Regions from separate parts of the Streptomyces sp. NPDC045955 genome, predicted to be linked through region 2. Evidence: predicted binding sites of a transcription regulator. Region 2 holds the regulator's gene; each other region holds the start of a gene.
What was found. Region 2 encodes HrcA, which represses chaperone genes, less so after heat shock. Its sites were predicted from a motif close to TTNGCACTCNGNNNNNCNGAGTGCNAA; they were not measured.
Positions count from the first base shown of each region.

Region 1: groL (chaperonin GroEL) is a predicted target of HrcA. The motif match lies at 4,363-4,389, and genes of this name have one in related genera.
Region 3: groES (co-chaperone GroES) is a predicted target of HrcA. The motif match lies at 6,054-6,080, and genes of this name have one in related genera.

Region 1 is NZ_JBWKKY010000001.1:526,648-536,357, reverse strand. It holds gene AC07F0_RS02470 (alpha,alpha-trehalose-phosphate synthase (UDP-forming)) at 1-331, opposite strand, end outside; gene AC07F0_RS02465 (glucosyl-3-phosphoglycerate synthase) at 405-1,349, opposite strand; SAM riboswitch class I at 1,505-1,660, shown strand; gene thrC (threonine synthase) at 1,679-2,965, shown strand; gene AC07F0_RS02455 (ubiquitin-like small modifier protein 1) at 3,093-3,368, shown strand; gene AC07F0_RS02450 (cold-shock protein) at 3,816-4,019, shown strand; gene groL (chaperonin GroEL) at 4,551-6,173, shown strand; gene AC07F0_RS02440 (NADH:flavin oxidoreductase) at 6,354-7,481, shown strand; gene AC07F0_RS02435 (carboxylesterase/lipase family protein) at 7,567-9,117, shown strand; gene AC07F0_RS02430 (hypothetical protein) at 9,121-9,690, opposite strand; gene AC07F0_RS02425 (Uma2 family endonuclease) at 9,705-9,710, opposite strand, start outside.
Region 2 is NZ_JBWKKY010000005.1:422,156-431,865, reverse strand. It holds gene AC07F0_RS13440 (S41 family peptidase) at 1-2,453, opposite strand, end outside; gene AC07F0_RS13435 (hypothetical protein) at 2,499-3,056, opposite strand; gene AC07F0_RS13430 (VOC family protein) at 3,106-3,498, opposite strand; gene AC07F0_RS13425 (16S rRNA (uracil(1498)-N(3))-methyltransferase) at 3,517-4,257, opposite strand; gene AC07F0_RS13420 (nitronate monooxygenase) at 4,254-5,375, opposite strand; gene dnaJ (molecular chaperone DnaJ) at 5,590-6,726, opposite strand; gene hrcA (heat-inducible transcriptional repressor HrcA) at 6,726-7,742, opposite strand; gene AC07F0_RS13405 (MBL fold metallo-hydrolase) at 7,913-8,644, shown strand; gene AC07F0_RS13400 (DUF3097 domain-containing protein) at 8,676-9,479, shown strand.
Region 3 is NZ_JBWKKY010000004.1:237,008-246,717, forward strand. It holds gene AC07F0_RS10365 (glycoside hydrolase family 10 protein) at 1-1,308, shown strand, start outside; gene AC07F0_RS10370 (LCP family protein) at 1,444-2,448, shown strand; partial or broken gene AC07F0_RS10375 (RNA polymerase subunit sigma-24) at 2,452-2,631, shown strand; gene AC07F0_RS10380 (THUMP-like domain-containing protein) at 2,635-3,798, opposite strand; gene AC07F0_RS10385 (polysaccharide deacetylase family protein) at 4,300-5,223, shown strand; gene AC07F0_RS10390 (polysaccharide deacetylase family protein) at 5,244-5,957, shown strand; gene groES (co-chaperone GroES) at 6,227-6,535, shown strand; gene groL (chaperonin GroEL) at 6,652-8,277, shown strand; gene AC07F0_RS10405 (hypothetical protein) at 8,448-9,497, shown strand.

The DNA of each region.
Region 1 (9,710 bases), on a different contig from region 2:
GCTCCAGCGGCGTCTGGTAGATCATGTGGTGCACGAACCACAGGACCGAGTTGGCGATGCCGTTGTACGCGTCCGCGTGCACGTCGGCCGGGATGTCCAGCATCCGCACGCCGTCCTCGCCGACGCCCCGCCGGACCGCCTCCCGGTCGCCGTCGGACAGCGCCGAGCACACCCACAGCGCGTCCGCGTCCGAGCCGATCGCGGACAGCCCCGAGACCAGCCCGCCGCCGCCCCGCTTGGCGTTCAGCGAACCGTCATCGCCCACCGCGTACGAGACCGGACCGCGGTTGGACGCCACCAGCACCTGTGCAGAGCCGTACGTCGAAGCCATACGCCACAACCTAGCCCGGCCCGGAAACGCTCAAACGTACGGCCCCGCCCCACCCGGCCGAAAACGACCCCGGTCAGGCCGCTCTCCGCGCCTGGTACTCGGCGATCTCCACCATCGGCGGACGCTCCTCGGTGTCCACGGAGTACGTCCGCGGCTCGAAGCCGTCGCCGCCTCGCTCGAACTGCGTCAGGGACGGCCGGATCAGATGCCCGCGGGCCAGCCTCAGCTGGGCCGTGCGGTAGATCGCGGCGGCCATCCGGCCCAGCGCCTGCCCGTCCTGGTGCCGGTGCTTGCGCACGCCGATGTCCACCTGGGCGAGGGCGTCCAGGCCCACCAGGTGCAGCGCATCGACCAGCATGCCCAGCTCGACGCCGTACCCGACGGGGAACGGCAGCTGCTCCAGCAGCGAGCGGCGGGCCGCGTACTCGCCGCCGAGCGGCTGCACGAACCCGGCCAGCTGCGGCCAGTGCATGTTGAGCAGCGGGCGGGCCATCAGCTCCGTGACCCGGCCGCCCTGCCCGGCTGCCGCGCCGAGCGGACGGTCGTACATGCCCTTCACCAGGGCGACGTCCGGGTCGGTGAGCAGTGGGCCCACGATCCCGGAGACGAAGTCGGACGAGAAGTCCCTCAGGTCCGCGTCGACGAAGCAGACGATGTCCCCGCGCGTGACGAGCAGCGAGCGCCACAGCACCTCGCCCTTGCCCGGGACGGCGGGGATCCGCGGGATGATCTCGTCGCGGTGCACCACCGTCGCACCCGCGGCGGCGGCCACCTCCGACGTGCGGTCGGTCGACCCCGAGTCGACGACGACCAGCTCGTCGACGAGCGGCACCTGCCGCATCAGGTCGTGACGGATGATCGCGGCGATGTCACCGACCGTCTCCTCCTCGTTGAGCGCGGGCAGCACCACACTCACCGTCTGGCCGGTGCGCTGCTTGGCGGCCAGGATCTGGTGGAGCGGACGATCGGTCGCTGACCAGGAACGGGTGCTCAGCCAGCGCTCGACTTCTTCCAGCACCGTGGCGGCTCCTCTGCGTACTCTCGGCGGGACGGACTGTGACCCATCTCGCGGTTCGGACGACTATCTCAACTGTCCTGGTCGTCGGTTACAGTCTTGAACAACGCGGATGACCATCGCATGTCCGGGGTCAGCCGTTGTTTACAACCGAATACAGCTCATCCAGAGGGGCAGAGGGATACGGCCCGATGAAGCCCCGGCAACCCTCCAGCCGATACTCGTAGGTCACTGTCGACCGCTCCGCGAGGCTCCCGGCTCGGGAAGGTGCCAAATCCGTCTCACGGCGAGATGCGTCGTGAGGAAGATGAGGAGAAAGGGCCTCGCCTCACATGGCTGTGCAGACTGTTGCAAGCACCACCGACTCCACCGTAGACCTCGGCCCCGCCGCCGCCCTGAGCTGCCGCGAGTGCGGTCACCGCGTACCCCTCGGCCCGGTCTTCGCGTGCGAGGAGTGTTTCGGCCCGCTGGAGATCGCCTACGACTTCTCGGCCTACGACACCGAGGAACTCCGCAAGCGGATCGAAGCGGGACCCGCGAACATCTGGCGCTACGCCCCGCTGCTGCCGGTCCCGGCCGACGTGGCGACCAAGCCGAACATCAACCCGGGCTGGACCCAGCTCGTCAAGGCCGACAACCTCGCGCGCGAGCTGGGCGTCGAGGCGGGCAAGCTCTTCGTCAAGGACGACTCCGGCAACCCGACGCACTCCTTCAAGGACCGGGTCGTCGCCCAGGCCCTGGAGGCCGCCCGCGCCTTCGGCTTCACCACGCTGTCCTGCTCCTCCACCGGCAACCTCGCCGGCGCCGTGGGCGCCGCGGCGGCCCGGGCCGGCTTCCGCTCCTGCGTGTTCATCCCGCACGACCTGGAGCAGGGCAAGGTCGTCATGGCCGCGGTCTACGGCGGCGAGCTCGTCGGCATCCAGGGCAACTACGACGACGTGAACCGCTTCTGCTCCGAGCTGATCGGCGACCCGGCCGGCGAGGGCTGGGGCTTCGTCAACGTCAACCTGCGGCCGTACTACGCGGAGGGCTCCAAGACCCTGGCGTACGAGATCTGCGAGCAGCTCGGCTGGCAGCTGCCGGATCAGATCGTGGTGCCGATCGCCTCCGGCTCACAGCTCACGAAGATCGACAAGGGCCTTCAGGAGCTGATCAAGCTCGGGCTGGTCGAGGACAAGCCGTACAAGATCTTCGGCGCGCAGGCCGAGGGCTGCTCTCCGGTGTCGACGGCGTTCAAGGCCGGCCACGACGTCGTACGCCCCCAGAAGCCGGACACGATCGCCAAGTCGCTGGCGATCGGCAACCCGGCGGACGGGCCGTACGTGCTGGACATCGCGCGGCGTACGGGCGGTGCGGTGGAGGACGTCAACGACGAGCAGGTCGTCGAGGCGATCAAGATTCTCGCCCGGACCGAGGGCATCTTCGCGGAGACCGCCGGTGGTGTGACCGTGGGTGTGGCGAAGAAGCTGATCGAGAACGGGGTGCTCGACCCCTCGAAGACGACCGTGGTGCTGAACACGGGGGATGGTCTGAAGACGCTGGATGCGGTGGCCGGGACCGGGCTTACTGCGACCATTCGTCCCAACCTTGATTCGTTCCGTGAGGCTGGGCTCGTCTGATCGTTGTCTGCTGCGGGCCGGTGGGGGTTGGTCGCGCCCACGCGGCGGAGCCGCACATCGACACAGCCCCGCGCCCTGGGGCGCGCCCCAGCCGTAGCTGCAAAACAAAACCGGAGGTCACATCCCGATGAGCGTCACCGTTCGTATCCCCACCATCCTGCGCACCTACACCGGCGGGCAGGCCGAGGTCGCCGCCGAGGGAGCGACCCTCGGCGAGGTCATCGCCGATCTGGAGAAGAACCACACCGGGATCGCCGCCCGGGTGCTGGACGACCAGGGCAAGCTGCGCCGGTTCGTCAACGTGTACGTCAACGACGACGACGTGCGGTTCGAGCAGGGGCTGGACACGGCGACGCCGGACGGTGCCGGGGTGTCGATCATTCCCGCCGTCGCGGGTGGCTGAACCGGTCGACCGGCTTGATTATTACCTTCGGTAACGGCGGTCACTGAGAGTTCATCGAATTGCCCCCTCCGTGAGAGAAGCGGAGGGGGCAATTCTGTGTGATTGAGCGCGGTACAGTTGGGGAACGCAGCGCCGATCTCCTGATCGGGAGCCCTTATTTCCTGCCGCACGCCCGACAAGATGTAGCCAAAGTGTGTGCGTCTTTCGCGGCTTTTGTTCTTTTTGTGCGGCCCGACTTGCCCTGAAGTCTGGCGAATTCTCCCCACATTCCGGATCCTGCGCGTCCAGAATTCTCGTCCGATTGACCTGTTGCAGACGGCAGTTGGACAGATACATTCAGCCGCGGTCGACGCGTTCCGGCGCACGCCCCCAACCGTGGGGGGTGAGGTCTGACCCGGGTCCGCGAAGTGTGGATCTGTGCAAGGGCCAGTAATAGGGGAGTTAGGCATGGCTCAGGGCACCGTCAAGTGGTTCAACGCGGAGAAGGGGTACGGCTTCATCGCGGTCGACGGTGGTGCGGATGTTTTCGTCCACTACAGCGCGATCCAGATGGACGGCTACCGCACCCTGGAAGAGGGCCAGCGGGTCGAGTTCGAGATCTCGCAGGGTCAGAAGGGACCGCAGGCCGACATGGTTCGCGTCTCTGCCTGAACGCGCACCACGACCAAGCGCAAGCGACCGGTCTTCTCTGAAGGGCCCGCACCCCCGGGGTGCGGGCCCTTCGGCCTGCTCGGCGTCAGCGCGGTGCCGGGGGCGCCGGTCGCGCTCCGGACCCGCTCGTCGTCGCCCGGCTCGGTCGAGGAAAGACCTCGAGCCACCGGGCCGCGCCCTGCCGATCGGACGTCGCGGCGTCGCTCTCGTCGTCGGCGCGCGCCGTGGGGCCTGGCATTTCTGTGCTCGCCCGGTTCGCCGCGATGCTGCCCGTGGCCTGTGGGCCGAGTCGCGTGCGGCCTGTTCGCCGGAGGCTGAGTGCCCGGCCGAACCGTGGGAGTCGCTTGCACTCGCCATGCCCGAGTGCTAATCATTGCGTTAGCACTCTGAAGGTGAGAGTGACAACGTAAGGACCGGGTCGGTGAGGCCCGCAGGCCGGGTGGGAAGGAACCACGAGGCCGGCGAGCCGTCCGTCGCGGGCGCGGGCGCGGTCCGAAGTAATCACCCCCAGTCCTGGAGGGACCACTTCACATGGCCAAGATCATCGCGTTCGACGAGGAGGCGCGGCGCGGCCTCGAGCGCGGCATGAACCAGCTCGCGGACGCCGTCAAGGTGACGCTCGGCCCCAAGGGCCGCAACGTCGTCCTCGAGAAGAAGTGGGGCGCCCCCACGATCACCAACGATGGTGTGTCCATCGCCAAGGAGATCGAACTCGAGGACCCGTACGAGAAGATCGGCGCCGAGCTGGTCAAGGAAGTCGCCAAGAAGACGGACGACGTCGCCGGTGACGGTACGACCACCGCGACCGTTCTCGCCCAGGCCCTGGTCAAGGAAGGCCTGCGCAACGTAGCCGCCGGCGCCAACCCGATGGCCCTCAAGCGTGGTATCGAGCGCGCCGTCGAGGCCGTCTCCGCCGCCCTGCTGGAGCAGGCGAAGGACGTCGAGACCAAGGAGCAGATCGCCTCCACGGCCTCCATCTCCGCCGCCGACACCCAGATCGGCGAGCTCATCGCCGAGGCCATGGACAAGGTCGGCAAGGAAGGCGTCATCACCGTCGAGGAGTCCCAGACCTTCGGTCTGGAGCTGGAGCTCACCGAGGGTATGCGCTTCGACAAGGGCTACATCTCGGCGTACTTCGCCACCGACATGGAGCGTATGGAGGCCGTCCTCGACGACCCGTACATCCTGATCGCCAACTCGAAGATCAGCAACGTCAAGGACCTGCTGCCGCTCCTCGAGAAGGTCATGCAGTCCGGCAAGCCGCTGCTGATCATCGCCGAGGACGTCGAGGGCGAGGCCCTGTCGACCCTGGTCGTCAACAAGATCCGCGGCACCTTCAAGTCCGTCGCCGTCAAGGCCCCCGGCTTCGGCGACCGCCGCAAGGCGATGCTGCAGGACATCGGCATCCTCACCGGCGGCGAGGTGATCTCCGAGGAGGTCGGCCTCAAGCTGGAGAACGCCACGATCGACCTCCTGGGCAAGGCCCGCAAGGTCGTCATCACCAAGGACGAGACCACCATCGTCGACGGTGCCGGTTCCGCCGAGCAGGTCCAGGGCCGGGTCAACCAGATCCGCGCCGAGATCGAGAACAGCGACTCGGACTACGACCGCGAGAAGCTGCAGGAGCGCCTGGCGAAGCTGGCCGGCGGCGTGGCCGTCATCAAGGCCGGTGCCGCCACCGAGGTGGAGCTCAAGGAGCGCAAGCACCGCATCGAGGACGCCGTGCGCAACGCCAAGGCGGCCGTCGAGGAGGGCATCGTCGCCGGTGGTGGCGTGGCCCTGCTGCAGGCCTCCTCGGTCTTCGAGAAGCTGGAGCTCGAGGGTGACGAGCTGACCGGCGCCAACGCCGTGAAGCTGGCGCTGGAGGCCCCGCTCAAGCAGATCGCCGTCAACGGTGGTCTCGAGGGCGGCGTCATCGTCGAGAAGGTGCGCAACCTGCCCGTCGGCCACGGCCTGAACGCCGCGACCGGTGAGTACGTCGACATGATCGCCGAGGGCATCATCGACCCGGCGAAGGTGACCCGTTCCGCGCTGCAGAACGCCGCCTCCATCGCCGCGCTGTTCCTCACCACCGAGGCCGTCATCGCCGACAAGCCGGAGAAGGCCGCCGCGCCCGCCGGCGGCGGCATGCCGGGCGGTGACATGGACTTCTGATCGACCTGGTCGATCAACGTCCTTGCCGAGGGCGGCACTTCCTGTTCCGACAGGAGGTGCCGCCCTCGGGCGTGTCCCGGATCACAGCGCGGACGGGATGGAGGGGCGGGTCCGGGTGGTTGGACCGTACGTCTTATGCGTATGCACATACTGTCCGGTATCCGAAGAGGAGCACCCCACGTGACCGTCGACGCCTCCGCCGCCTCCCGCGCCGCCGAAATCCTGTCCCGGCCCGTATCGCTGGGCGGCCTGACCGTCCCGAACCGGATCGCGATGGCGCCGATGACCCGCATGTTCTCCCCGGGCGGCGTCCCCGGCGACGACGTCGTCTCGTACTACTCCCGCCGCGCCGCCGCCGGAGTCGGCCTGATCGTCACCGAGGGCACCTACGTCGGCCACGAGTCGGCCGGGCAGAGCGACCGCGTGCCGCGGTTCCACGGTGAGGAGCAGCTCGCGGGCTGGGCGAAGGTCGCCGATGCGGTGCACGCCGCGGGCGGCACGATCGTGCCGCAGCTGTGGCACATCGGCATGGTCCGCAACCAGGGCGAGCCGCCGGTCGCGGACGCCCCGGCCGTCGGCCCCTCCGGCCTGCGCATCGGCGCCACCGAGCCCACCGGCAAGGCCATGACCCAGGCCGACATCGACGCCGTCATCGGCGCGTTCGCCGAGGCCGCGGCCGCCGCCGAGCGCATCGGCTTCGACGGTGTGGAGCTCCACGGCGCCCACGGCTACCTGCTCGACCAGTTCCTGTGGGAGGGCACCAACCGCCGCACCGACGCCTACGGCGGCGACCCGGTCGCCCGTGCCGCGTTCTCGGCGGAGATCGTCGCGGCCGTCCGCGAGACCGTCTCCGCCGACTTCCCCGTCATCTTCCGCTACTCGCAGTGGAAGCAGGACGCCTACGACGCCCGCCTCGCCGAGACGCCCGAGGAGCTGGAGGCCATCCTGACCCCGCTCGCCGCGGCCGGGGTGGACGCCTTCCACGCCTCCACCCGCCGCTACTGGCTGCCCGAGTTCGACGACTCCGACCTCAACCTGGCCGGCTGGACCAAGAAGCTCACCGGCAAGCCCGCCATCACCGTCGGCTCGGTCGGCCTGAACGGCGACTTCATCAAGGCCTTCCAGGGCGAGGGCGCGGAGATCGGCGACCTCGACAACCTCCTGGACCGCTTCGAGCGCGACGAGTTCGACATGGTCGCCGTCGGCCGCGCCCTGCTCCAGGACCCGGAGTGGGCCGAGAAGGTCCTGTCGGGCCGCTTCGACGAGCTGGCGCCGTACGACCCGGCGGCGCTGAAGACGCTCAGCTGACACCCGTCACCTACGGCTCTGGATCTGCTTGCGTCAGTCAAGGACACTGACTGAGCGCCTGTTCACTTCCCGCGAGGAGATCCATATGACGACGACCGAGTCCCGCCCGTCGGCGGGTGGCCCTTCGAACGAGCCCGCACCGGTGGTCCGCACGACCACCGGTGCGGTCCGGGGCCGCAGGGAGACGGGGCTCGCGGTCTTCCGCGGCATCCCGTTCGCCGCACCCCCGGTGGGCGAGGCCCGCTTCATGGCCCCGCGCCCCGCCCCCGCCTGGGACGGCATACGGGACGCCGACGCCTTCGGCCCGCCGCCCCCGCAGGACCTCGGCAACCTCGGCGGCCCGGGCCTGCTCGACGTGCCCGAGGGCGACGAGTGGCTCACGGTCAACGTCTGGACGCCCGAGCCCGACCCGGCGGCCCGCCGCCCGGTGATGGTGTGGATCTACGGCGGCGCCTACAAGCTCGGCCACTCCGGCAGCCCCGGCTACGACGCCCGGCACATCGCGGCCGACGGTGACCTCGTGGTCGTGTCCCTCAACTACCGCGTCGGCATGGAGGGCTTCGCCCACATCGAAGGGGCGCCCGCCAACCGCGGCCTGCTCGACCAGGTGGCCGCCCTGGAGTGGGTGCGGGACAACATCGAGGCCTTCGGCGGCGACCCCGGCCAGGTCACGGTCTTCGGTGAGTCGGCCGGTGCCGGTTCGGTCGCCTCGCTGCTCTCCATGCCGGGTGCGGCCGGTCTGTTCCGGCGGGCGATCGCGCAGAGCGTGCCGGGGACGTTCTTCTCCGACGCACTGGCCCGGGACATCGGTGCCGCTCTCGCCGCGGAGGTGGGCCTGCGCCCCACGGTTGCCGATCTCGCGACGATCGCCCCGCACCGGCTGACGTCGGCCGGTGAGACGCTGAGCGCCAAGATGCTCCAGTACGTCGACCGCTGGGGCCAGGCGGCGCCCACGGTCACGCCCTTCTCCCCGGTGGTCGACGGCGAGGTGCTGCCGACGAGCCCGTGGCAGGCATTGCGGTCCGGCTCGGCGAAGGACGTCGACCTCCTCGTCGGCCACAACCGTGACGAGTATCGCCTCTTCATCGCCATGGCGGGCCAACTGGGCCAGATCACCGACGACAGGGCGGCCTCCGCCCTGCGCCTCTTCGCCCCCGGGGATGAACAGGCGTACCGCGCCGCCTTCCCCGACGCCTCCCCGAGCGAACTCTACGAACGCGTCCAGACGGACTGGCTGTTCAACATGCCGTCCCTGCACCTGGCCGAGGCCCAGTGCGCGGGCGGCGGCAGCGCGCACCTCTACGAACTGACCTGGCCGGCCCCCGGCAACGGCGGTGCGCTCGGTGCCTGCCACGGCCTGGACGTCCCGCTGCTGTTCGGCACCTACGGGGCGGACCTGGGACTTCTGCTGTTCGCGGGCGCGGAGCCGTCCGCCGAGGCGCTTTCGCTGTCCTCCCGTTTCCGCGCGTCCTGGACGTCCTTCGCGAGGACGGGCGACCCGGGCTGGCCGGCGTACGACGACGAGCGGCGGCTGGTGCAGGTGCTGGATGCGGAGCCGGTGGTCACGGCGTATCCGGAGGAGCGGTCGCGGCGGCTGTGGGAGGGGTACGAGTTCCTGCCCCTGCCGCTGCTGTAGGGCCTACAGGTTGCCCATCGGCTCGATGTCGACCCGCACGGGCGTCCCCCACACCCGCAGCACCTCGTAGTCGGTGAACTCGTGCACCAGCCGGTACGCCATGGCGGCCCGGGGAGCCTTGCGCTGGGCGGCGATGTACAGCTCGGCCTCGCGGCGGTCCCGGCGCGGGGTGCCGCACAGCTGCCAGGCCTGGCCGTTCCACAGCTCCGCCAGCCAGCGCTGCTGGGGCTGGGGGCGGTCACCGCTCACGCCGTAGCGGGACTGGACCGGCTCGGTGGGCCGGTGCTGCGGGGCGGGGCCGTTGAACTCCGCCCGGCGGGCGGCCCGGCGCCGTGTCTCGCACAGCAGGCACAGGTCGGGGGCGCCCTCGTCGACCGGGCCGTTCGGATGCTCGGGGCAGCGGGTGCTGGGCGCCGCGTTCGAGACGCTCTCCTCCAGCAGGTCCAGGGCGCGCTTCAGATCCGCCTTGACCTCGTGCAGCTTGGCGTCCGGGGTGTCGGAGGTGAGGACTTCCCCGTGCTCACCGAGGAGACGGAGGGCACGGCCGAGGGCGGTGAGCTGGGCGTGGTTCATGGTGTCCATTGTCGTCAGTC
Region 2 (9,710 bases):
AGCAGCGGGCCGGGGCCGGTCACCGGGTCGACCGGCTGGCCGCTGATGGCGAGGATCGCGTCCCCGGGGCGTACGGCGACGCCGGGCGCGGCCAGCGGGCTGCGCGCGTCCGGGTCGGAGGTCTCGGAGGGCAGGATGCGGTCGACGCGCCAACTGCCGTCCTCGTGACGGGAGATGTCCGCGCCGAGCAGGCCCTGGCGGGGGCCGCCACCGAAGCCGCCGCGCGGGGTGACGTAGGCGTGCGAGGTGCCGAGTTCGCCCTGCACCTCCCACAGCAGGTCGACCAGGTCGTCGTGGGTGGCGAGCCGGTCCACGACCGGCCGGTAGCGGTCGAGGACGCCGGCCCAGTCGACGCCGCTCATGTCCGGCCGCCAGAAGTGGTCACGCATGATGCGGCCGTTCTCGTCGAACATCTGCCGCCACTCGGCGGCCGGGTCGACGAACTGGCGTACGCGGCCCAGATCGACGGTGATGTTGGTGTCGCTGTCGTCGTCGCCGGAGGCGCGCCGGTCGCTGGGGACGACCTTCAGCCGCCCGTCGGTCCACAACAGCACCCGCTTGCCGTCGCCGCTGACCTCGAAGTGGTCGGCGTCGACGGCGAGATGCTCGACGCGCTGCTGGGCGAGGTCGTAGCGCTCCAGCTCGGACTTGGGCTCGGGGTCGTCGGGGGTGGCCCGGGACGCGCCGAGCACACCGGCGACCGGGTGGCGCAGCCATAGCACGCCGTCCTTGGCGGCCCGCAGGTTGGAGTAGCGGGCGGCCTCGACCGGGAAGGGCACGATGCGGTCGGCGAGGCCTTCGAGGTCGATACGGGTGGTGGGGGTGCCCTCGCTGTCGGGGGTCTCCTCCCGGTCGGGCGTCTCGAAGGACCGGCCGTGCCGCTGCGGCCCGAACGGGGAGGGCGTGGTGGCCGCGAGCGTGATCAGATGCGGCCGGGCGCCCTCCACGAAGGCCAGGTCGAAGACGTGCTCGTCGTAGACCGGGTCGAAGGAGCGCGTCGACAGGAACGCGAGGTGCTTGCCGTCCGTCGTGAACGCCGGCGCGTAGTCCTGGAAGCGCAACGGGGTCGCCTCGGTGACCGACAGGTCGGTGGTGTTGGCGAGCTTCAGCTGCGACAGGGGCCGCGGGCCGGGGTGGGACCAGGCGAGCCAGGACGAGTCGGGGGAGAAGACCAGCCCCGAGACATCGCCGTCATCGCTGCGGTCCACCTCCCGCACTTCGCCCGTCTCCCTCTCGACGAGCAGCAGACGGCCGTCGTGGCAGGCCACGGCCGCGCGACTGCCGTCCGGTGCCATGGCGAGCTCCAGCACCCTGCCGAGCTGCCCGGCGGCGAGCCGGCGCGGTGTCGCCCCGGGTGCGAGGCCGGTGGCGGGCGCGAACTCCAGGGCGTCGTCGCCCTCCGCGTCCGTGACCCATACCACCCACTCCTCGCCGTCCGCGCGGAACGTCCGCGGCAGCCGGGCCCGGACGCCGGGCGTCGCGGCCAGGGCGCGGGCCGGGCCGGAGCGGTGGGTGACCCAGTGGACGCAGCCGCGCACGGACACGGCGCTGCCGCGCGCGGTGTGGTCCGGGGACGCCGACCCGAACCAGCGGGAGGCGTTCACGGGGAACGGCTGGAGGTCGACGCGCTGTCCGCCGAGCCGCACGTCGAGCCGCCGCGGCTCGGCCCCGTCCAGGTCGTCCAGCACCCACAGTTCACCGGCGCTGGAGTAGACGACACGGGTGCCGTCGGTCGCGGCATGCCGGGCATAGAAGCCGTCGAGCGGGGTGTGCCGGCGCAGGTCGGACCCGTCGGCGAGGGAGGAGTACAGCGCGCCGGTGCCCTCGTGGTCGGAGAGGAAGGCGATCCGGTCCCCCACCCACAGCGGATACTCGATGTTCCCGTCGAGCTCCTCGTGCAGCCGGGCGAACTCCCCGTCGCCGTCCCGGTCGATCCACAACTTGCCCGCCGTACCGCCCCGGTACCGCTTCCACCAGGCGGCCTCACGCCCCATCGGCGCGGACAGCAGGACGACGCTCGGCCCGTAGGCGATGTCACCGACCGGCCCGTACGGCAGGATGGTGGCCGGACCGCCGTCGAGCGGGACGGCACGCGCCCAGGTGCGGCGCAGGCTCGCCTGGCCCTGGGAGCTGATCGCGAGCACGTCGCCGTCCGGGGTCCAGCCGCGCACCTGGGTCTTCAGACTGCCCCAGTACGTCAGGCGCTTGGCGGGGCCGCCGTCGACCGGGGCGATGTGCACCTCGGGGGCACCGTCGCGGGTGGAGGTCCAGGCGACCGTGGTGCCGTCGGGCGAGATACGGGGCAGGGTCACCGGCACGTTCTCGGCGCTGACCCGCCAGGCCCGTCCGCCGTCGAGGGGAGCGAGCCACACGTCGTCCTCGGCGGTGAAGGCGACCAGGTCACCGTGCACGTGGGGGAAGCGGAGGTAAGCAGGCGATGCGGACTGTGTCACCCGATCACCCTATGCAGGGAGGCCGTCGTACGGACAGGGTTCGGATCACTTGCCCTCCACAGGGCGGCAGTCCGGGTACCGATCGCACCAGATGGTCTGCGTGACGGTCACGGTGACGGTGGGACCGGGCTGCCCGTTCGAGGGACCGCCTCCGACGGGCGGCGGGCTGGTGGAGTCGCAGTCACCGAGTCCGTCGACCTCGAACCACACCTTGCCGTCGACCTTGGCGGTGATGTTCCCGCGTACACAGGCGCCGTCCACAGCGTGGGTGACCTCGCCGTCGACGGTGATGTCCTTCCCGTCCTCCGTCTCCCCCTCGCAGTCGACGGTGACGACGGTCCTCTCACTCGCCGACGGCGACGGCTTCCCGCCCTGGCCGGAATCCCCGTAGGACCCGGTGCACGTCAGCCAGCGCACGCCCGCCTTCTGCCGGTTGAGCTCCTTGGTGACGGCTTCGTCGGTGGTGTACGCGACGGTCGCGGAGCTGATCCCGCCACCGGGTTCACACGCCACCACGCCGCCGACGACAGCCACCGCGCAGGTCACCGCGACCGCCACCGTACGGTTGCGCGGCCCTCGCCAAATCCTCCTCAGTGCCCCCATGGAGGGGAGCCTGCCACCGTCGGGGGCCGCGCGGTAGGGCGCAAAGGCGTCAGCCGCGCAGCAGCAACCACTCCTGCAGCTCGACCAAGTTGCCCTCGGGGTCCTTGAGGTGGGCGACGCGCAGGCGGTCGGTCAGGTGGGTCGGGCCGTGGAGGATCGTGGCGCCGCGCATCGTGATCTCCTCGCAGTACCCGTTCAGGGCGTCGACGCGCAGGACCACCAGGGAGCGGTGGCCGTTCGCCGTGTCGCCCAGCTCGTCAAGGATCTCGGCCATCATCGAGCGGTCCTGCAACGCGATCCCCGCGGAGCCGACGGCGGGGCTGAACTTCTCGTACGGCCCGTCCACCGCCCCCGACTGCGGCTTGAGGCCGAGGACCTCGCCGTAGAAGTGGTAGCAGGCGGCGAAGTCGGTCACGAGCAGTCGTACCTGTGCGAGTTCCACGGTGCCTCCGAGAAGGGTTCAGGTCCAGCGGCCGGTGCGAGCCAGGAGCACGGCCGCGGCCGCCGTCCCGGCAGTCGATGTGCGCAGCACACTGCGCCCGAGGCGATACGCCTTGCCCCCCGCTTGTGCGAACAGCGCCAACTCCTCCGGCGCCACGCCCCCTTCGGGTCCCACGACGAGCACGATGTCACCGGACGACGGCAGTTCGGCCGTCGCCAGTGCCTCGTCCCCGCTCTCGTGCAGCACGGCGGCGAAGTCGGCAGCGGCCAGCAGCGCGGCGACCTGCTTGGTCGTCGCCGCCTCCGCGACCTGCGGGAAGCGCACCCGGCGAGACTGCTTGCCCGCCTCCCGGGCCGTCGCCCGCCACTTGCCCAGCGCCTTCAGTCCGCGGTCGCCCTTCCACTGCGTGATGCAGCGCGCCGCCGCCCACGGCACGATCGCGTCGACGCCGACCTCCGTCATCGTCTCGACGGCCAGCTCCCCGCGGTCGCCCTTGGGCAGCGCCTGGACGACGGTGAGGCGGGGCTGCTCCGGCGGTTCCTCGATCACGGGGTCCAGCCGGACGATCAGCCGGTCCTTGCCCTCGGTGTCGAGCACCACGCCGTCCGCCCAGCGCCCGGCCCCGTCCGTGAGGACGACGTCCTCACCGGGCCGCAGCCGCTTCACGGAGACGGCGTGCCGCCCCTCCGGGCCGTCGAGGACATGACGGCCGCCCCCGGCCGCGTCGAAGTGCTCGACCACGAACACCGGAGCCGTCATCGGATTCCGCCTCCGCCCGACAGCGCTGTCCGCGCCGCGGCGAGTTCACCGGCCAGCACCTCCACCAGCTGCCCGGCGGGCAGCTCCCGCGCCATCCGGTGCCCCTGCCCGGCCCACAGCGCCATGCCCTGCGCGTCCCCCGCCTTGGCGGCGGCCTTGCGCAGCGGCGAGGTGAGGTGGTGGATCTCGGGATAGGCGGCGGGCGCGTACGGGCCGTGCTCGCGCAGGAAGCGGTTGACCAGGCCGCGCGCCGGGCGTCCGGAGAAGGCCCGGGTCAGCTCCGTACGGACGAACAGGGGGTTGGTCAGCGCCTGCTTGTGCAGGGCGTTCGCGCCCGACTCGGCGGTGGCGAGGAACGCGGTGCCGAGCTGGGCCGCGCTCGCGCCCGCCGCGAGGACCGCGGCGATCTGGCCGCCGCGCATGATGCCGCCGGCGGCGATGATCGGGATGTTCACGGTCTCCCGGACCTGGGCGACCAGCGACAGCAGCCCGATGCCGCAGCCGTCCGTCTCGGGGATGTCCCGGTGCGTGCCCTGGTGGCCGCCGGCCTCGACGCCCTGCGCGATGACCGCGTCCGCGCCGGACCGCTCGACGGCCCGGGCCTCGTCGGGGGTGGTGGCGGTGACCAGGACGAAGGTGCCGACCCGGTGCAGGGCGTCGACGACCTCCCGGCTCGGTGTGCCGAAGTGGAACGACACCACCGGCACGGGGTTGTCGCGCAGGACCGCGAGTTTGGTCTCGTAGCCGTCGTCGCGGCCGCTGTCGGGGTCGCCGAGCTCGGCCTCGTACCAGGAGGCCTCGCCGGCCAGCTGGTGGGCGTAGACGTCGATGGCGGCGGCAGAAGCGGGCGCGGCGCCAGCCGCTCCCGTGGAGCCGGTGCTCGCACCGGGGTACTCCGGCTGCGGCATGAAGAGGTTCACGCCGAAGGGCCTGCCGGTGAGGCTCCTCAGCTGCTTGATCTCCTCGTACATCCCGTCGGCGGTCTTGTACCCGGCGGCGAGGAACCCGAGCCCGCCCGCCTCGCACACGGCGGCGGCGAGTTTCGGCACGGAGACGCCGCCCGCCATGGGGGCCTGCACGATCGGGTGGGGGAAGAGATCGGTCAGCGCGGAGGACATGACCGCATGTTGTCACGTCCTCCGGACTACTCCGAAACCGGCCTGCCGTGTGGCATAGACCAGAGGAAAAGCCACCTGCCGCCCCCCTGGGAAGCCGGCGTCAGCGCCCGTTGAACGCGTCCTTCAGCCGAGAGAACAACCCCTGCTGCCCCGGCTGACCGCGCCCGCCCGGGGGCCGACCCCCGGACCCCCAGCAGCCACCGGGCCACCGACCTCAGCGCCCGTTGAACGCGTCCTTCAGCCGAGAGAACAGCCCCTGCTGCCCTGGCTGGAACTGACCCGTGGGCCGTTCCTCGCCGCGCAGCTTGGCCAGCTCGCGCAGCAGGCGCTCCTGCTCGACGTCCAGCTTGTTCGGGGTCTGGACCTCGACGTGGACGATGAGGTCGCCGCGTCCGCCGCCCCGCAGGTGCGTGACACCGCGCCCGTGCAGCGGGATCGACTGGCCGGACTGGGTGCCCGGGCGGATGTCGACCTCCTCCAGGCCGTCCAGCGTCTCCAGCGGCACCTTCGTGCCGAGGGCGGCCGCCGTCATCGGGAGCGTGACCGTGCAGTGCAGGTCGTCGCCGCGCCGCTGGAACTGCGAGTGCGGCAGTTCGTGGATCTCGACGTACAGGTCGCCCGCGGGACCGCCGCCGGGCCCGACCTCGCCCTCACCGGCGAGCTGAATCCGCGTGCCGTTGTCGACACCGGCCGGGATCTTGACCGTGAGCGTACGGCGGGACCGCACGCGCCCGTCGCCCGCGCACTCCGGGCACGGCGTGGGCACCACCGTGCCGAAGCCCTGGCACTGCGGGCAGGGGCGCGAGGTCATGACCTGGCCGAGGAAGGACCGCGTGACCTGGGACACCTCACCGCGACCGCGGCACATGTCACACGTCTGGGCGGAGGTGCCCGGCGCCGCGCCCTCACCGTTACAGGTGTTGCAGACGACCGCCGTGTCGACCTGGATGTCCTTCGTCGTGCCGAAGGCCGCCTCGTCGAGCTCCACCTCGATGCGGATCATCGCGTCCTGGCCGCGGCGGGTGCGCGAGCGCGGTCCGCGCTGCGACGCCGTGCCGAAGAACGCGTCCATGATGTCGGAGAAGTTCCCGAAGCCGCCGGCCCCGAAGCCGCCCGCGCCGCCGCCTCCGGCCTGCGAGAGCGGGTCGCCGCCGAGGTCGTAGACCTGCTTCTTCTGCGGGTCCGACAGCACCTCGTAGGCGGCGTTGATCTCCTTGAACCGCTCCTGGGTCTTCGGATCGGGGTTGACGTCCGGGTGCAGCTCGCGCGCGAGCCGCCGGAAGGCCTTCTTGATCTCTTCCTGCGACGCGTCGCGGCGCACGCCGAGTACGGCGTAGTAGTCCGTGGCCACTACGACTCCGCCAGGATCTGTCCGACGTACCGTGCCACTGCGCGTACCGCTCCCATCGTTCCCGGGTAGTCCATGCGGGTCGGTCCGACCACGCCGAGCTTGGCGACAGCCTCGCCGCCCGAACCGTAGCCGACCGACACGACGGACGTGGAGTTGAGTCCTTCGTGGGCGTTCTCATGACCGATCCGTACGGTCATGCCCGGATCCTGCGCCTCGCCGAGCAGCTTGAGGAGCACCACCTGCTCCTCCAGCGCCTCCAGCACCGGCCGGATCGTGAGGGGAAAGTCGTGCCCGAAGCGGGTCAGGTTGGCGGTGCCGCCGATCATCAGCCGCTCCTCGTTCTCCTCGACGAGCGTCTCCAGAAGTGTGGAGAGCACCGTGGAGACCGTACCCCGGTCCTCGTGCTCGAACGCCTCCGGCAGATCCTCCACCAGACTCGGCACATCCGTGAAACGGCGGTTCGCCACCCGGCTGTTGAGCCGCGCGCGCAGATCCGCGAGCGAGGCCTCGCCGAAGGGCGCCGGGCAGTCGACCACGCGCTGCTCGACCCGCCCGGTGTCCGTGATCAGCACGAGCATCAGCCGCGCGGGCGCGAGAGCGAGCAGCTCCACGTGCCGCACGGTCGAGCGGGTCAGCGACGGGTACTGCACGACGGCGACCTGGCGTGTGAGCTGGGCCAGCAGCCGTACCGTCCGCGCCACGACGTCGTCGAGATCGACGGCGCCCTCGAGGAAGTTCTGGATCGCGCGCCGCTCGGGCGCGGTCATCGGCTTGACGCCGGCCAGCTTGTCCACGAACAGCCGGTAGCCCTTGTCGGTGGGGATGCGCCCGGCGCTGGTGTGCGGCTGGGCGATGTACCCCTCGTCCTCCAGGGCCGCCATGTCGTTGCGGACGGTGGCCGGCGAGACGCCGAGGTTGTGCCGCTCGGTGAGGGCCTTGGAGCCGACCGGCTCCTCGGTGCCGACGTAGTCCTGGACGATGGCGCGCAGCACCTGGAGCCTGCGTTCACTGAGCATTCGCGCGCACCTCCAGAAGTCGTCCGCCTGGTGTCCTGCCTGTGGGCCTGGCACTCTGCGCGTGCGAGTGCCAGCATTCCCCGCCCAGTGTACGGCTGTGGGGTACGCCCCCGGCAAGGCTGGTCGCGTGCTGTCGTGCCCGGGGCGGCGGTCACCGCTAGCGTCGCTGTATGACGGTGACTTGGGAAGAGCTCGGATGGGAGCGCGTGGCCGCGGGGGTGGGGCGGTGCCGGCTCCCGGTGTGGGACTGCACGGCGGGGCTGGTCGCCGGTGAGGGCGCGGTCCTCATGATCGACGCGGGGTCGAGCCCGGCCGAGGGCGCGCGGTTGCGCGAGCAGGCGCGGTCCCTCACCGGTCACCGTGTGACGCATCTCGCGCTGACCCATCCCCACTTCGACCATGTCTTCGGGGTGGCGGAGTTCACGGACGCGGAGGTGTTCGGCGCGGTGGGCGTGGACGCGGTGCTGACGCGCCTGCGGGACCACGAGGAGCTCCGCGCGGACGCGGTGCGCCACGGCCTGGCGGAGACCACCGCGCGGGAGGCGGCGGACCGGCTGGTCGCGCCCCGCCACCTGGTCTCCGGCGAGTGGACCCTCGACCTGGGCGGCGGGCGCCAGGTCCTGCTGGCGAACGTGGGCCCCGGGCACACCGCGCACGACCTGGCGGTCCTGGTGCCGGGCGATCCGGAGGTCGTCTTCTGCGGCGACCTGGTCGAGGAGTCCGGCGAGCCGCAGGCGGGCCCCGACGCCGTGCCCTCGCACTGGCCGGCCGCCCTGGACCGGCTGCTCGACCTGGGCGGCGAGGACGCGCTGTACGTGCCCGGTCACGGAGCGGTGGTGGACGCGGCGTTCGTCCGCGCCCAGCGCGACGCGCTGGCCGCCGGTTTCGGCGTGTCTCCGTGACCACCCACCGGCTTCTCCTATCGTCATCAGAATGCGCCAGTACTCGCCCGATCTGACTCCGCCGTGGAAGAAGCCGCAGCCGGTCCCCGAGGTTCCGGCGGAGCCGGGCCTGGTGGTCGAGGAGACCGGGACAGGTTTCTGCGGCGCGGTGATCCGCTGTGAGGCGGGCACGGTGACCCTGGAGGACCGCTTCGGCAAGCACCGGGTGTTCCCCTTGGAGCCGCGCGGGTTCCTCCTGGAGGGCAGGGTCGTGACCCTGGTCCGCCCCTCGCCCGCAGGCCCCGCCCGTCCCACCCGTACGGCGTCCGGTTCGGTGGCCGTCCCCGGCGCCCGCGCCCGCGTGGCCCGCGCCGGGCGCATCTACGTCGAGGGCCGGCACGACGCCGAGCTGGTCGAGAAGGTCTGGGGCGACGACCTGCGCATCGAGGGCGTGGTCGTGGAGTACCTGGAGGGCGTCGACGACCTGCCGTCGATCGTCGCCGACTTCGCCCCCGGCCCGGACGCGCGGCTGGGCGTCCTGGTGGACCACCTGGTGCCGGGCTCGAAGGAGTGGCGCATCGCGCAGTCGGTGACGAGCGACCACGCCCTGGTCGTCGGCCACCCCTACATCGACATCTGGGAGGCGGTGAAACCGTCGTCCCTGGGCATCGAGGCGTGGCCCCGGGTCCCGCGCGGCCAGGACTGGAAGACGGGGGTGTGCAGGGCGCTGGGCTGGCCGGAGAACACGGGAGCGGCCTGGCAGCGGATCCTGTCGGGCGTCCGGTCGTACAAGGACCTGGAGCCGGAACTGCTGGGCAGAGTCGAGGAACTGATCGACTTCGTGACGGCTCCCTAGCTGCGGGCAGTCGTGCCGCTCCTGTTGCGAAAGTGGCCTCGTCGCCCGGAGGACGGCCGCGCGGCGTCCGGTGCGTGCTCTGGGGGTCCCCCCGGCCGAAGGCTGGGGGAGTGCCGCCCGGAAGCCCTCGTGCTGGGCGTACTCGGGCTTTCGGGCAGTGCGGCGAGTGGGGGCACCTCCCACGCCCTCAAGGCAGTGGGGGTGCCGGGCGTCGCGCGGCAGAGGGCACTT
Region 3 (9,710 bases), on a different contig from region 2:
GTCGTCACGGCCGGTTCCCTGCTGCTCACGGCCCCCGCGTCCCACGCCGCCGACGCCCCGCTGCGCGACCTGGCCGAGGCCAAGGGCAAGGTCATGGGCACGGCGGTCACCGGTTCGAAACTCACCGGCACCTACGGCGAGATCGCCGGCCGCGAGTTCAACTGGCTCACCCCCGGCAACGCCATGAAGTGGGGCTCCGTCGAGCCGAGCCGGGGCGGCCACAACTGGGCCGAGGCCGACCAGATCGTGAACTTCGCCGAGGCCCACGGCCAGCAGGTGCGCGGGCACACCCTGCTCTGGCACCAGCAGAACCCGGGCTGGCTGACGAACGGCAGCTGGACCCGGGACCAGCTCAGCACCATCGTCCAGGACCACATCGCCACCGAGGTCGGCCGCTACAAGGGGCGGCTGGCCGCCTGGGACGTGGTGAACGAGCCCTTCAACGAGGACGGCACCTACCGCCAGACCCTCTTCCACAACACCCTCGGCCAGGACTACATCGCCCAGGCCCTCACCTGGGCCCGGGCCGCCGACCCGAGCGCCAAGCTGTACATCAACGACTACAACGTCGAGGGCGTCAACGCGAAGAGCACGGCCCTGTACAACCTGGTCAAGTCGCTGAAGGAGCGCGGAGTCCCGATCGACGGAGTCGGGCTTCAGGCCCATCTCATCGTCGGCCAGGTGCCCTCCACGCTGCAGCAGAACATCCAGCGCTTCGCCGATCTGGGCGTCGACGTGGCGATCACCGAGCTGGACATCCGGATGCAGCTGCCGGCGACGCGGGCGAAGCTGACCCAGCAGGCCGCCGACTACCAGGCGGTCATGAACGCCTGCGTGGCGGTCGCGCGCTGTACCGGTGTCACCGTCTGGGGCTTCACCGACTCCGACTCCTGGATCCCGGACACCTTCCCCGGGCAGGGCGCGGCGACCCCGTACGACGAGAACTACCAGCCGAAACCGGCGTACCACGCCATCGCTGAGGCCCTCGGCGGGACGACGACCCCGCCGCCGACGGGCGCCTGCTCGGCGACGTACAGCGTCACCAGTCAGTGGAGCAGCGGCTACACGGGCCAGGTGCGGATCGCCTGCTCGGGGGCCTCGCTGTCGTCGTGGAAGGCGGACTGGACGTTCGGCGCCGGGCAGCGGATCACGCAGGCCTGGAACGCGAACTGCACGCAGTCGGGCGCGGCGGTCAGTTGCACGAACGCCCCGTACAACGGGTCGGTGCCGGACGGCGGTTCGGTCACCTTCGGCTTCAACGGCTCGTGGAACGGGAGCAACCCGGTGCCCGTGGTGACGCTGGGGTGAGACCGGACCGAGAAGTCTGAGAATTTCCGAAGAAAGTCGTCCTGGGGGTCCTGCCCGTAATAATTCGGACTTACGTTCCTGCCCGTGACGGGACGTGACGGACACGGGGACGGGAACGGGGACGCGGGCAGAGCGGTGGGCCGGCGGTCGAGAGCGCTGCGGATCGCCGGTCTCGCCCTGGCGGGAGCCCTGGTGCTCGGCGTCGGCTCGGCGGGCTGGGCCTACTGGCATCTCAACGACAACATCAAAAGCGTCGACATCGACAACGCGCTCGGCGGCAACCGCCCGCCGAAGCCGGTGGTCACGCCGTCCCCCTCCGCACCGGCCCTGCCCGGCGAGGCCCTCAACATCCTGGTCCTGGGCTCCGACTCGCGCAGCGGCGAGGAGAACCAGCGGCTCGGCGGCGGCGACAGCTCCGGCGCCCGCTCCGACACGGCGATGGTCGTCCACCTCGACGCCGGGCGCACCAGCGCGACGGTGGTGAGCATCCCGCGCGACACCCTGGTCACCCGCCCCTCCTGCCCGCGCCCGTCCGGCGGCTCGACGGCCGTCGCCCACAACTCCATGTTCAACAACGCGTACGCGGTGGGCGGACCGGCCTGCGCGGTGAAGACGGTCGAGTCGATGACCGGCGTCCGCATGGACCACTACATCGAGATCGACTTCTCCGGCTTCGCCAAGCTCGTGGACGCACTCGGCGGCGTCACCGTCACCACGGACGAGGACATCGCCGACGACGACAGCCATCTGCACCTGAAGGCGGGCACCCACCACCTGGACGGCACGCGGGCCCTCGCCCTGGCCCGCACCCGGCACGGCATAGGCGACGGCAGCGACCTGGGACGGATAGGCCTCCAGCAGAAGCTGGTGAAGGCACTGCTGGACCAGATCGCCGCGCAGGACCTGCTCACCGACCCGGCGAAGCTGTACCGGGTCGCGGACGCCGTGACCGCCGGCCTCACCACCGACACCGGCCTGGACTCCCTCGCCGAGCTGACCCGGCTCGGGCAGAGCGTGCAGGGTCTGTCGGCGAGCGCGGTGCGGACGGTGACGATGCCGGTGGTGCCGGCGCCGTCGGATCCCAACCGGGTGGTGGCCGAGCAGCCGGAGGCCCGGAAGCTGTGGGAGTCGCTGCGCTGACCCGCTCTGCGCGGCGACCCCGCCCTGCGGGACTACCACCTGCTGCCCAGCGTCCGTGGCGGCGTCCTCGCCCGCCTCGGCCGTACGGCGGAGGCCCGGGCGGAGTTCGAACGGGCGGCGTCGCTGACGCGGAACGAGCGGGAGCGGGAGCTGCTGCGGCGGCGGGCGGCGGAGCAGGCCTGAAGGTCAGGCCGGGTGCCCGATGAGCATCGCCGGCGCCCCCGCCACCCGGGTCAGGAACACCGTCGCCGCGTGCGGCCCCTGCGGCTTGACCTTCCTGCGGAGTTCCTCCGGCTCGACCGCCGAGCCCCGCTTCTTCACCGTGAGGTTCCCGACCTCCCGCCCCCGCAGCAGCGCCTTCAGCTTCTTGACGTTGAAGGGGAGATGGTCGGTGATCTCGTAGGCGGTGGCGTACGGCGTCGGGCGCAGCTCGTCCGCGGTGACGTAGGCGATCGTCGCGTCCAGCAGCCCGCCGTCGAGCTCCTCGGCCACCTCGGCGACCAGGTGGGCCCGGATGACGGCGCCGTCGGGCTCGTACAGGTAGCGGCCGGGCGGGCGGACCCGCGGGTCGGGCAGGCCGCGGGAGAGCAGGGTGCGGGGGCCCGGCAGCAGGGTGGCCCGTACCGCCCCGGGCGCGGTGCCGAACCACAGCACCGCCTCCTTCACGTCGCCGCCGTCGGAGATCCACTCGGCCTCGGCGTCCTCGGGGACCGCCTCGTGCGGGATGCCGGGGGCGATCTTCAGTGCGGCGGCGCGGGGGGCGCGGCGGGCCGCGGAGACCGCCCAGGACAAGGGCGGCGAGTACGCCTCGGGGTCGAAGATCCGGCCCCGGCCGCCACGCCTGGCCGGGTCGACGAACACGGCGTCGTAACCGGCCGTGTCCACCTCCGTGACATCCGCCTCCCGCACCTCGATCAGGCCGTCCAGCCCCAGCACCTCGGCGTTCGCCCGAGCCGCCGCGGCCGTCGCCGGGTCCCGGTCGACGGCCAGGACCCGGATCCCGGCCCGGGCCAGTGCGATCGCGTCACCGCCGATGCCGCAGCACAGGTCGGCGACCGAGGTCACGCCCGACTCCGCGAGCCGCCGCGCCCGGTAGGCCGCCACGCTCGCCCGGGTCGACTGCTCCACCCCGTTCGGCGTGAAGAACATCCGCCCCGCGTCCTGCGCCCCGAACTTCACCACCGCCCGCTGCCGCAGCCGCGCCTGCCCCAGCGCCGCCGACACCAGCTCGGCGGGGTGCTCACGGCGCAACCGGGTCGCGACGGCCAGCTCCCGCGCCGGATCGGTGTCCCGCACCTCGTCGAGGAGGGCGCGGCCTTCGGGGGTGAGGAGGAGGGCGAGGTCGTTCACCGGATCATTGTGGGCCACGGGGTGGTGCGGGTCGCGTGCGCGGTGAAGCGGTCCGGGCCGGGGTGCCGGTCGGTCCGGGCCCGGGACGGCCGGCGGGTCCGGGCCGGCACGCGGGTCGGCCCATGGCCGCGCGGGGAGCGGTGGTCCGTCGTGCGGCGTGCGGTGGGCGGCGGGGTCCCGCTCTGCGGGCGTCCGTTGCTCCGGCGGCACGGGACGCGGAGCCGGCTCCGGCCCGGCACCCTGCGGCACCGCCGGAACGGGGCGCTCGGCCCGGTGGTCCGTCGTGCCGCGGAGGCCGGCCCGTCCGGGGCTGGGCGGCGGGGCGGCTGTGTCACTCCGTGCGCGCTCGAAGGCCCGCCGCCCCGGGTCCGGGCGGACCCGGGTGATCCGTCCGCGTCCAAGAGGAGCGAGCCCGGACCTGTCGGCCACTCGGTGGATGCTGCGCCGTCCGTCGCGGTGTCGGGGCCGGTCCCGGGACGCCGGCTGGGAGGATCCCGCATCATGCGAGCAGTCGTACAAAATGACAAAAGGCGGGCATCTGGCGGTGTGCGGATCTGCCTCGCCGTGCTCATCCTCGCCACCATCGCCTCGGGCTGCGCGCAGGGCGACAACGGCCGGATCACCGCGGCCGGCGGCCAGCAGCCCCTCGACGCGCCCCCGGCCCGCGCGCTCGACTCCTACGCCTCCAGACTGCGCGCCGCGCACGCCGCCCGGGTCGCCGCCGCGCAGCGCTGGGGGCTGCGGACCGTCCCGCTGACCGCCCCGCCGGCCCCCGCGAAGAAGCCGAGGATCAGGACCCGCGCGGGCTTCGAGGTGAAGGGCCACCGGAGACTGAACCTCCCGCCCGTCTTCACCACTGTCCCCACCCGGGACAAGGTCGTCTTCCTCACCATCGACGACGGCGCCGAGAAGGACCCGGCGTTCCTGCGGATGATGAGCGACCTGAAAATCCCGTACAGCGCCTTCCTCAGCGGCTACCTGATCAGGAACGACTACGGCTACTTCGAGAAGATGCAGGACCGGGGCGTGGTCCTGAACAACCACACCCTCCGCCACCGCCTCATGCGGGGCCTGCCCTACCGCGCGCAGAAGCGCGAGATCTGCGGCATGCAGCGCCTCATCGAGAAGCGTTACGGCAAGCGCCCGACCCTCTTCCGCCCGCCCTACGGCAGCTACGACCGGGCGACCCTGCACGCCGCCAAGGCCTGCGGCATCGAGTACGCCCCCCTCTGGAACGAGGAGGTCTTCGCCGACCACTGGGAGTACCGCGAGCGGGACCGGAGACTGCACCCGGGCGACATCGTCCTCACCCACTTCCGCGGCCGCGACCACTGGCAGGGCACGATGCCCGACATGATCCGCCGCTTCCTGAACAAGGTCACGGCCGAGGGGTACGCGGTGGGCCGGCTGGAGGACTACCTGTGAGGCGGCGATCGCCGGCCGCCATGGTGTGCGCGGGCGCGATCCTGCTGGCCGGCTGCGCCGGGGCCGCGGGGGAGCACACGGGCGCGGACGGCCGGGGCCAGTCCCCGGCGCACGCGTCGAGCGACGTCCGCGGGCCGGACCGGGGCGGCCTCCCGCCCGTCCTGGACCACGTCCGCACCCGGGACCGGGTGGTCTTCCTGACCTACGACGACGGCGCCGAGCGCGACCCGCACTTCGTCACCCTCGTCCGCGAACGGCGGCTTCCGGTCAGCATGTTCCTCACGGACAGCGTCGTGGGGCCCGGCTACGGCCACTTCGCCCGCCTGCGCGCGGTCGGCGCGTCCATCCAGAACCACACCCTCGACCACCCCGCCCTGCGCGGTCTGCCCTACGCCGGCCAGCGCGCCGAGATCTGCGGCCAGCAGCACAAACTCCGCTCCCGCTTCGGCATCCGCCCCCACCTCTTCCGCCCGCCCTACGGCACGTACGACACGACGACCCTGCGCGCCGCCGCCGACTGCGGCATCCGGGCGGTCGTCCTCTGGAGGGCCTCCCTGAACCCCGACGGCACCCTGACGTACACCCGCGGCAAGCCCGCGCTGCGCCCCGGCGACGTCATCTCGGTGCCATCCGGTGAGAGCGCGTCCCTGACGCTCACGGAACAGACGGAGCGCCTGCTGAGGGAGATCGAGGGAAGGGGGCTGCGGGTGGGGCGGTTGGAGAACTACGTCTGACTCCTGAGCGCCCGGTGGTGCCGATGCTCAGCCGAGGCCGGGTGCCCAGCACATACGTACGACGGCCCGGTTCCACGGCCGACGCGCCGCCGGCAATTGGCACTCCGCTTGACCGAGTGCTAATCGCAGTCATAGTCTCGGCTCTGGCACTCCCCACTGGAGAGTGCCAACACAGCGACGGGCAGGTCCGGCACCCGCGACGACGGATCCACCTGGTCGCCACCTCAGACAGTTAACCCCGTGAGATCTCCGAAGGGGGAGGTCGGATCGTGACGACCACCAGCTCCAAGGTTGCCATCAAGCCGCTCGAGGACCGCATCGTGGTCCAGCCGCTCGACGCCGAGCAGACCACCGCCTCTGGCCTGGTCATCCCGGACACCGCCAAGGAGAAGCCCCAGGAGGGCGTCGTCCTGGCCGTGGGCCCGGGCCGCTTCGAGGACGGCAACCGTCTTCCGCTCGACGTCTCCGTCGGCGACGTCGTGCTCTACAGCAAGTACGGCGGCACCGAGGTGAAGTACAACGGCGAGGAGTACCTCGTCCTCTCGGCCCGTGACGTGCTCGCGATCGTCGAGAAGTAATTCACCCCAAGCACATTGCTTTGAGCTGCGCCCCTGGCCCCCCGCGATCGATAAGAAGCCGGGCGCCCGGGGCGCAGTGCCGTTACCCCTGATTCCGGAAGAGGGCTCACGCTCCCATGGCGAAGATCCTGAAGTTCGACGAGGACGCCCGTCGCGCCCTCGAGCGCGGCGTCAACAAGCTTGCCGACACGGTCAAGGTGACGATCGGCCCCAAGGGCCGCAACGTCGTCATCGACAAGAAGTTCGGCGCCCCCACCATCACCAACGACGGTGTCACGATCGCCCGCGAGGTCGAGATCGAGGACCCGTACGAGAACCTCGGTGCCCAGCTGGTCAAGGAGGTGGCGACCAAGACCAACGACATCGCGGGTGACGGTACGACCACCGCGACCGTGCTCGCCCAGGCGCTCGTGCGCGAGGGCCTGAAGAACGTCGCCGCCGGTGCCTCCCCGGCCGCCCTGAAGAAGGGCATCGACGCCGCCGTCGCCGCGATCTCCGAGGACCTGCTCGCCTCGGCCCGCCCGATCGACGAGAAGTCCGACATCGCCGCCGTCGCCGCGCTGTCCGCCCAGGACCAGCAGGTCGGCGAGCTCATCGCCGAGGCGATGGACAAGGTCGGCAAGGACGGTGTCATCACCGTCGAGGAATCCAACACCTTCGGTCTGGAGCTGGACTTCACCGAGGGCATGGCCTTCGACAAGGGCTACCTGTCGCCGTACTTCGTGACGGACCAGGAGCGCATGGAAGCCGTCCTGGACGACCCGTACATCCTCATCACGCAGGGCAAGATCTCCGCCATCGCGGACCTCCTGCCGCTGCTGGAGAAGGTCATCCAGTCCAACTCCTCCAAGCCGCTGCTGATCATCGCCGAGGACGTCGAGGGCGAGGCCCTGTCGACCCTCGTCGTGAACAAGATCCGCGGCACCTTCAACGCCGTCGCGGTGAAGGCCCCCGGCTTCGGCGACCGCCGCAAGGCGATGCTGCAGGACCTGGCGGTCCTCACCGGCGCCACGGTCGTCTCCGAGGAGGTCGGCCTCAAGCTCGACCAGGTCGGCCTGGACGTGCTCGGCTCCGCCCGCCGCGTCACCGTCACCAAGGACGACACCACGGTCGTCGACGGTGCCGGCAACAAGGACGACGTGCAGGGCCGCGTCGCCCAGATCAAGGCCGAGATCGAGACCACCGACTCCGACTGGGACCGCGAGAAGCTCCAGGAGCGCCTCGCGAAGCTGGCCGGCGGCGTGTGCGTCATCCGTGTGGGTGCCGCCACCGAGGTCGAGCTCAAGGAGCGCAAGCACCGTCTGGAGGACGCCATCTCCGCGACCCGCGCCGCGGTCGAGGAGGGCATCGTCTCCGGTGGTGGCTCCGCTCTGGTCCACGCCGCCAAGGTCCTCGAGGGCGGCCTCGGCAAGTCCGGCGACGAGGCCACCGGTGTCGCGGTCGTCCGCCGCGCGGTCGTCGAGCCGCTGCGCTGGATCGCCGAGAACGCCGGCCTGGAGGGCTACGTCATCACCTCCAAGGTCGCCGAGCTCGACAAGGGCCAGGGCTTCAACGCCGCCACCGGAGAGTACGGCGACCTGATCAAGGCCGGCGTCATCGACCCGGTCAAGGTCACCCGCTCCGCCCTGGAGAACGCCGCCTCCATCGCCTCCCTCCTGCTCACGACCGAGACCCTGGTTGTCGAGAAGAAGGAAGAGGAGGAGCCGGCCGCCGCGGGCCACGGCCACGGCCACGCCCACTGACGCACGATGCGTGACGGCTGACGACCTCAGTCGGCCCGAGCCCGAGCGAAGGCCCGGCACCCCGGAGACGGGGCTGCCGGGCCTTCGCCGTGCCGTCCGCCGGTCAGGGAACCGTGACGGGGCCGGCGACGGTCTACCCACAAGAACGGGCGGATCATGAGGGGGTAGGGATGAACCAGGTGCTCTATGGGGAAAGTTCCCGCAACCCGCTGGCGCGGACCGTGCGGCTCACCGAGGACGGACTGCGCAGGGGCGGCAGGACGACCCCCCTGGACGAGCTGAACCTCGCCGCCATGGCAGAAGCGTTCCTGCGGGGCCGCTGGCTCGGCGGTGGGGGCACCGAACGCCCCCTGGCGGCGCTGCCGCAGGGCCCCGGCGTCGTCCCGGTCACCCGCGTGACCGGCACCACCACCCCCCTGAAGGCCCGTCAGGCCGCCGAGTTCGCCCACGCGCTGGGCGAACTGGCGGTGCGCAGATGCGGCGGTCCGGACCACGTCGCCGCTCTCACCTCGCAGGCGCAGGCGGAGGGCGTACCGCTGTGGATCGCACGCCGCTACGCGCCCGGCCCCGCTGGGCGGGTGGCCGTCGCCGTGGACCGGCGCCTGGTCCGCGTGGATGTCTGGGGCCCGCACGCCCCCGCCGTACGGCTCAGGGCACCGTACGGCTACCGCCCCGACAGCGCCGACAGGGCCGGCGGCCTGGTCATGACCGTCGGTGACACCGCCGCACGGCTCGAACTGAGCAGGAGGATGCGCAAGTCCAAGAGCAAGGTCGAGATCCGCCTGCCCGACCGGCTCTGGACCCTGCGCCGCGAGGACGCCGAGAGCTCGTGCCTGCTGCGCGACGACCGCCGGGTCGCGCTGTTGACCCGCCCCTCACGGTGGCCCGGCCCCCCGCCCGGCTCGGTGCTGCTGCCGCTGGCCGACGTGCACCACGAGAGCCCCGACCCCTTGGACGCCGTCATGGCCCACGCGGTCGCGGTGTCCTTCGGGCTCGGCGACACGACTGGCCTGGCCAGATTCCGCGCCGTGAAGACCCGCAGGGACACGGACGACGACATCTGGGAGCGCCCCTGGTTCAGCAACCTCGGCAGGGACCGCACCGACAACGAACCCGGGGGCGGCGACGGCTGGGGCAGCGACGGCGGGGACGGCGGCGACGGAGGAGGGGGCGGCAGCGACGGCGGCGGGGACGGAGGAGGCGGGGGCGGAGGCGACTAGCCGCCCGGCGGCGGAACCTCACTCGGCTCCGGGGGAGTCGTAGAGCCGCTTGCCGTCGTCCGGGGCCACGGCTTCCCACTCCCCGGTATGGTCCGACTTTTCCGCACTCCGGTTCCTGATCGTCCAGGTGACCCGGACGTTCTCGAACTCCCGGGCCCTGGGCCGGCTCGCCGCCGACGGCCTCGCGGGCCCGGACGCCTGGTCGGCCTTCGT